Linked DNA regions of Tautonia rosea. The protein of the gene in region 2 binds, or shares a complex with, the protein of the main gene of each other region. Links are inferred from orthologs where the notes say so. Each region holds a gene or a part of one and is shown on either strand. Other genes may lie near its edges. The genes, in order: pabB and HG800_RS15415.

The links.
Region 1: the proteins of HG800_RS15415 (region 2) and pabB are in contact, whole or in part, in a solved structure (PDB 8RP0), measured with the Escherichia coli proteins. The link is inferred for Tautonia rosea from one-to-one orthologs.

What each region holds. Positions count from the first base shown.
Region 1 is NZ_JABBYO010000003.1:354,509-357,654, forward strand. What follows is about bases 116-2,947. They hold pabB (aminodeoxychorismate synthase component I), read right to left. Parts: upstream 2,328-2,947; coding sequence 903-2,327; downstream 116-902. Other genes in these bases: HG800_RS06820 (aminotransferase class IV), read right to left, coding at 116-906; HG800_RS06830 (sugar phosphate isomerase/epimerase family protein), read left to right, coding at 2,468-2,947. Also shown: HG800_RS06815 (Nif3-like dinuclear metal center hexameric protein), read right to left, coding at 1-40; more of HG800_RS06820, read right to left, coding at 37-115; more of HG800_RS06830, read left to right, coding at 2,948-3,146. UniProt on the Escherichia coli protein: Part of a heterodimeric complex that catalyzes the two-step biosynthesis of 4-amino-4-deoxychorismate (ADC), a precursor of p-aminobenzoate (PABA) and tetrahydrofolate.
Region 2 is NZ_JABBYO010000008.1:86,312-89,559, forward strand. The notes cover bases 254-3,187. They hold HG800_RS15415 (anthranilate synthase component II), read left to right. Parts: upstream 254-1,402; coding sequence 1,403-1,972; downstream 1,973-3,187. Other genes in these bases: HG800_RS15410 (hypothetical protein), read right to left, coding at 564-1,175; HG800_RS15420 (molybdopterin molybdotransferase MoeA), read left to right, coding at 2,027-3,187. Also shown: HG800_RS15405 (endonuclease/exonuclease/phosphatase family protein), read right to left, coding at 1-179; more of HG800_RS15420, read left to right, coding at 3,188-3,248. UniProt on the Escherichia coli protein: Part of a heterodimeric complex that catalyzes the two-step biosynthesis of 4-amino-4-deoxychorismate (ADC), a precursor of p-aminobenzoate (PABA) and tetrahydrofolate.

The DNA.
Region 1 (3,146 bases), on a different replicon or contig from region 2:
AGGTGTCCATCCAGGCGGCCAGGTCGGCGACGGTGGTCATCGAGCATCCTCCGATCGGAGCCAGGCATTTAGGTCATTCATCAGGCGTTGCGTGACGGGTCCGGGGGCCTCGTAGCGACGGGCCTGAGCCGACTCGGGCATCCCCTCCGGATCGAACCGTCCCACCGGCATGATCCCGCGCCCCGCGTTCGTCAGGAAGCACTCGTCGGCCTCGACCAATCGGGCAATCGACACGCTCGCGTCCTCCCTCGTGGGCAAGCCGAGGCTGCTAGCCCGCTCCATCACGACTCCTCGCATGATCCCCGGCAGAAACGGGGCCGCGAGTCCCCCACCCCGGTGAACCTGAGGCGTGACGAGTTGCCCTTGCTCCACCAGAAAGACGTTGCTCCGGCTCCCTTCCAGAATCGCCCCCGATTCGTCCCGGCTCAGGTTCTCATCAAACCCGAGCCGCTTTCCCTCCTCGAAGGCGATTCGCCTCGACCAGTAATTTAATGTCTTTGCCTGCAACAATCGGTCGTCCCCCACCACCGACCAGCGAGCGCAAACCGCCAGCCCACCCTCGGGAACCGGCGCGGGCAGCGCCCGGGTTCTCATCCAGATCGTCCCGGCCCTGCCGTCATCAAACCCTCCCGAGAGGACGATCCGCAGCGAGCAATCTCCGGTGATTCCCTCCGCCGCTCGAAGGGCCTCGACCGCCGCGTGATCCGGCAACTCCTCCGGGGCCATCGGCAACCCGAGCGCCTCGGCCCAGCCCCTCAGCCGGGCCAGGTGGCGCTCCAGCAACGTCGCCCGTCCGTCCCAGGTCCTGAGCGTCTCAAAGAGCCCAAGCCCATGCTCGAATGTTCGATCCAGCACCGAGATCGCCAGCCCTTCATCCGGAACGATCTCCCCCCGAACCCAGATCATCCCCGAGCCTCCAGCACATCCCGCATGGCGCGCCCTTTATGGAGCGTTTCCTCATATTCGAGCTGCGGATCGCTCTCGGCCACAATCCCGCCACCGACCTGATACGTCACCCGATTCCCCTCCACCAGCATCGTCCGGATCGCAATGTTGAACGCCGATCGACCCCCGAGGCTGTAATACCCGATTGCCCCCGTATACAGGCTCCTCCGCGTCGGCTCCAGCTCGTCGATGATCTCCATCGCCCGGATCTTCGGCGCTCCGGTGATCGACCCCCCCGGAAAGACTGCCCGCACCACGTCGATCGGCCCCACTCCCTCGCGCAACCGCCCCTCAATCGTTGCCACCTGATGATGCACGGTCGCATAACTTTCAATGGCCGACGGTTCCGTCACCCGAACCGTCCCATACGCGCAGACTCTCCCCAGATCGTTCCGTTCCAGGTCGACGATCATCGCCAGCTCGGCACGATCCTTCGCGCTGGCAATCAGTTCGGCGCGCTGTGCCCGGTCTTCCGAAGGTGAATCCCCCCGTGGTCTCGTTCCCTTGATCGGCCGGGTGACGATCCGATCCCCGTGTGTTTCGAAAAACAGCTCCGGGCTGGAGCTGATCACCGATCGCTCCTCATCGAGCGTCAGGAACGCGGAGTAGGGGGCCGGGCTTCGCTCCCTCAGGCAACGGTACAGATCGAGCGGCACCGGCGCCCCTCTCACCTCGAAGCGTTGCGAGATGTTCGCCTGAAAAATGTCTCCCGCGTGAATGTACTCGACCGTCCTCCCAACCGCCCTTCGATATCCCTCCGCCGAGAAATTGCTGACCAGCGGTGCCTCGAACCGAGAGTTCGGCACGCGTTCAGGAGCCTCATTCAGCCATTCCAGCCAGCGCCTCCCCCGCTCCTCGACCCGCTCGATCGGCTCGCCGAGCAAGTTGACGACCCAGAGAATTGCCGATTCCGATCGGTGATCGATCGCCACAAACGTGTCGTACAGGCGGAAGGACACGATCGGCATCCGGCTGTCGCGCGGAGTGTTGCGCGGCACGCGCTCGATCCAGGGAGCCAGATCGTAGCCGAAAACCCCGATCAACCCCCCCAGAAACGGCGGCAGGTCCTCTCCCCACTCCTCCGGCACGGGACTGAGCAGACCTAGTACCTCGATCCACCGCCCCAGTGGTCTCAGCGGATCACCCCGACCAAGCTCCCGATCGTCCGCCGGATCGAACTCGAACACCCCCGCCGGATGCGCAGCCAGGATACTCCAGCGCCCGGCCTCACCAAAGGCTGAGCCCCCTTCCAGCAAGGCGGCACCAGGCATGCTGCCGATTCGAAGTCTCAGTCGATCGGCCGAAAGGTCCAGCGGAAATCGCAGCAGGGCGGGGCTGATCGTCGGCGGCACGGTTTCGGGCACAGCAGCGGGGTCCGTCACGGCAACTCGGGCGAGCAAGAACGTCAGAACAGCATTGATCGCGGTGCAATCCGTTCGAAAATACCCACCACCACGATACAATCCCATCAGACCAAGAGCCGACCCCCGCGCCAATTCCGCTTGATTCGAGACCCGACCCCATGATCCGCTCTCCGCTCGGCATTCGCCTGCTCCCCAACCCCGACCAGACCGTCAAGGACCAGCTCCGCCAGGCCGCCCGGCTCGGGGCCAGGGGGATCGTCCTCGACGCCACCGGCGACCTCAACCCCTCCCGGCTCTCCGACACCGGCCGACGCGAGTTCCGCCACGCGCTTCGCACCGTCGAGCTTTCCCTCACCGCCCTGAGCCTCCCCACCCGCCGCCCCTTCGACACCGACGACCAGCTCGACGACCGCCTGGCGAAGGCCGATTCCGCCTTCGCCCTGGCGTTCGACCTCGGCGCGACGCTCGTCCTCGCCCGCGTCGGAGCCGTTCCTCCCGAATCCGACGCCCCCCGACGCGCCCTCTTCACCCATGCCCTGCACGAACTCGGCCGCCGAGCCGATCACCGAGGCGTCCGCCTGGCCCTCGAAACCGGCACCGAATCCGGCGCCGACCTCCGCGCCTTCCTCGACACCCTGAACCAGCCCGGCCTCGCCGCCAGCCTCGACCCCGGCTTCCTCCTCCGCATGGGCCACGACCCGATCGACGCCACCCGAGCCCTCGGCCCTCTCGTCGCCCACGCCTACGCCCGAGACGCCTCCTCCGCCTCCGACCTCGGCCCGTCCTCCGCCTTCTCCCTCCACCCCCGCGGCTTCGGCTTCCCCTCCGGCGTCCTCG
Region 2 (3,248 bases):
ACCTCGTCGTCAAGCCCTCGGGCGTGGTGGATGTTGTAGCTCAGCACGCGGAGGCGCACCGGCTCATCAGCCCCGGCCGGGGGAGTCAGCCCGGCCGACACGGCGACGGCGGCAATCCAGGCAGGAACAGCTCGCATCATCCTGGCGAGGAATGTCGGGAGCGAAACGCGCGGACGCATGGCAGCCTCAATCCAAGGGTGTAAGTCGCAAGGAACGCTCGTTCCTGAACGGTGTCGCCGACAGTGTAACGAGGCGACGATGCTCGGGGCAGTCGTTCAGGGTCGGGAACCATTGGCGCCAAAGCTCGATCGGAGAAGGGCCCTGCGCCCGGGGACGATTGCGGATCGGAGGAAGAACAGATTCACCCGAGCGAGGGCCCTCTTTTTTTTCGTTCGAAACACGACCTGAGGCACGTCTGAGGATCACACCCGCTGACGTCGATTCCCCCCGCAACGCTCGCTCAAAGGAGCAGCCCCGGCCTTCAAGCCCGCTCCCCTCACACCAGGAGGGAACGAGAGGGAGCATCGGGCCGGGCGAGGGAGCCGTCGGGATCGGCGCCGAGGTCAATTATCAATCATGCTATCAATCCGGCTGGAGTTGATCGGCGGGGCCTGCACTTCTCCGGAGAAGGTGGGGATGTCGGCCGAGGGGACCTCTCGGGTCAGGTCGCTGTAGGGAGTGACCGGGGTGGCGGCCGATCCGCTCGGGGCTCCTCCGGCAGCGTGCATGCCGCCGAGCCCGGAATAAGGCAGATACCGCTGGCCTCGGGTGACGAACGGGTTGTAATAGTTCGGCAGGAACATGGTTTCAGGAGGGACGGCCATGTAGCGGCGGAAGTAGTAGGCGGTGGTCCGGTCTTCCCGGATCGGCAAGGTGATGCCCGGATCGTACCAGCCGTAGCCGTCGGGCGAATCGTTCGGGAAGCCCCAGCCGTCTCCGGGTCCGGGGTTCGGCAGGATGAATCCTCCCGAGCCGCCATGCGCGTGATGATGACCGAGCCCGTGTCCGTGGCCGTCCCCCTCGTGCGGAACCGCCGGGGCGCCTGGTCCATGAGCCGGCACGCGCATGCCGTGGACCGGATGGGCGGGAATCGGCGGCGGGCTCAGGGTTTGCCCCACAATCGGGTGACCACCGAACACGGTCAGACCCAGAGCAATCGTCAGGCCGGCGAGCATCGGGACTCCCTCCTCTGTGAGATGGTTCTCAAAGGCGGTCGGTGGATCGTCCTCCGGACTCCGACGACGCCTCTTTCCCGTTCATCCTCTCTCATCGACACCTCGACCCGGTCCGACCCTCCCGATCCCCCCGACTGTCCCGCGATCGCTTCCGGTTGTGCCGGTTGCCGGATATGATGCAACAGAACCCCGTTGCCTCCGACCGTCAGCCCTCCGGCAGAATCGGCATGATCGCTCTGATCGACAACTACGACTCGTTCACGTACAACCTTGTTCAGCGCCTCGGCGAAATTGACCCGACGCTCGATCTCTGGGTCGTCCGGAACGATCAGACGACTCCCGAGGAAATCGCCTCGAAAGCGCCGACGCACGTGATCATCTCCCCCGGCCCCTGCTCGCCGAACGAGGCGGGCATCTCGATGGCCGTGGTCGAGCAGTTCGCGGGCAAGGTCCCCTTGCTGGGGGTTTGCCTCGGGCACCAGTGCATCGGGCAGGTCTTCGGCGGCTCGATCGTCCGCGCCGATCGGATCATGCACGGCAAGACGTCGCTGATCTTCCACGACGGCAAAGGGGTCTACCGCGGCCTGCCGAACCCGTTCGAGGCCACCCGCTACCACAGCCTGATTCTCAAGCCCGACACCGTCCCGCCCGACTTCGAGGTCGTCGCCTGGACCGATCAACAGGAGATCATGGGCATCCGCCATCACGTCTGGCCGCTGGAAGGCGTGCAGTACCACCCCGAGAGCTTCCTGACCGACGCCGGCACCGACTTGCTGCGGAACTTCATCGGCAAGTGACTCATCGGCGCAATGTCCCATCCCTCCCCTCGACTCGCAGCGAGATCCTGGCCGATGCTCTCCGTCGCCGAAGCCCTCCGCGCCGTGCTCGATCATGCCCAGGCCCTTCCCCCTCGCCAGGTGCCCCTGGCCGATGCCCTTGGGACCGTTCTGGCCGAATCGGTGACGGCCGATCGGGATCTCCCACCGTTCGACAAGGCCCTGCTCGACGGCTTCGCCGTGCGATCGGCCGACCTTCAGGGGGATGGCCCGTTCGACCTGGACGTGATCGAGGAGATCACCGCCGGCCGGGTGCCGACCAAGGCAATTGGCCCCGGCCAGTGCTCGGCGATCATGACCGGCGCCCCGATGCCCGACGGAGCCGACGCCGTCGTGATGGTCGAGGACAGCACACGAACCGGCGACCGTGTCACCCTCACTCCCCGCAAACCGGTCACCCGAGACGCCGGCCGCCTGACGAAAGGCCGCGAGATGCGGGAGGGGGAAACCCTGCTTGGCCCCGGCGATCGGCTCGACCCGGTGACGCTCGGTCTGCTGGCGTCGGTCGGCTGGGCCTCGCCGATGGTCGTGCCCCGGCCGGTCGTCTCCATCGTCTCAACCGGCGACGAGATCGTGCCGCCCGATCAGACCCCGGGGCCGGGGCAGATTCGCAACAGCAACGCCACGATGCTCGATGCCCTGGTGCGGGCCTCGGCCGCAGAGAGTGCCGTGGCTCCCATCGCGCCGGACGAACCGACACGGTTGCGAGCAATCCTGGCCGAGGGCCTGACCCGAGACGTCATGCTCATCACCGGAGGCGTTTCGGCCGGGAAGCTCGACCTGGTGCCGGGCACGCTGGAAGGGCTCGGCATGACCGCCGTCTTCCACAAGATCCGGCTCAAGCCGGGCAAGCCTTTGCTGTTCGGAATCGGGCCGGAACGCCCCGGTGGATTGCCCGGAACCCTCGTCTTCGGCTTGCCGGGGAACCCGGTGAGCGGCGTCGTGGGCTTCCTCCTGTTCGTCGCCCCGGCCTTGCGAGTCCTTCGCGGGCTTGAAGGAGGCCCGGCCGCGACCCTCACCGCCCGACTGGCCAAACCGTTCGCCCACCGGGGGGATCGGCCTACCTTCTTCCCCGCCCGCCTGAGCGAGGGAGCGGTTGTCGAGCCCTTGAACTGGGCCGGCTCGGCCGACCTCCGCACCGTGGCCCTGGCCGATGGCTTCGCTGCCTTCGAGGCCGGCGACCGCGACTACGACGCCGGCACGTCCGTTCCCTTCCTTCCCCTGCCCCGGATCGACC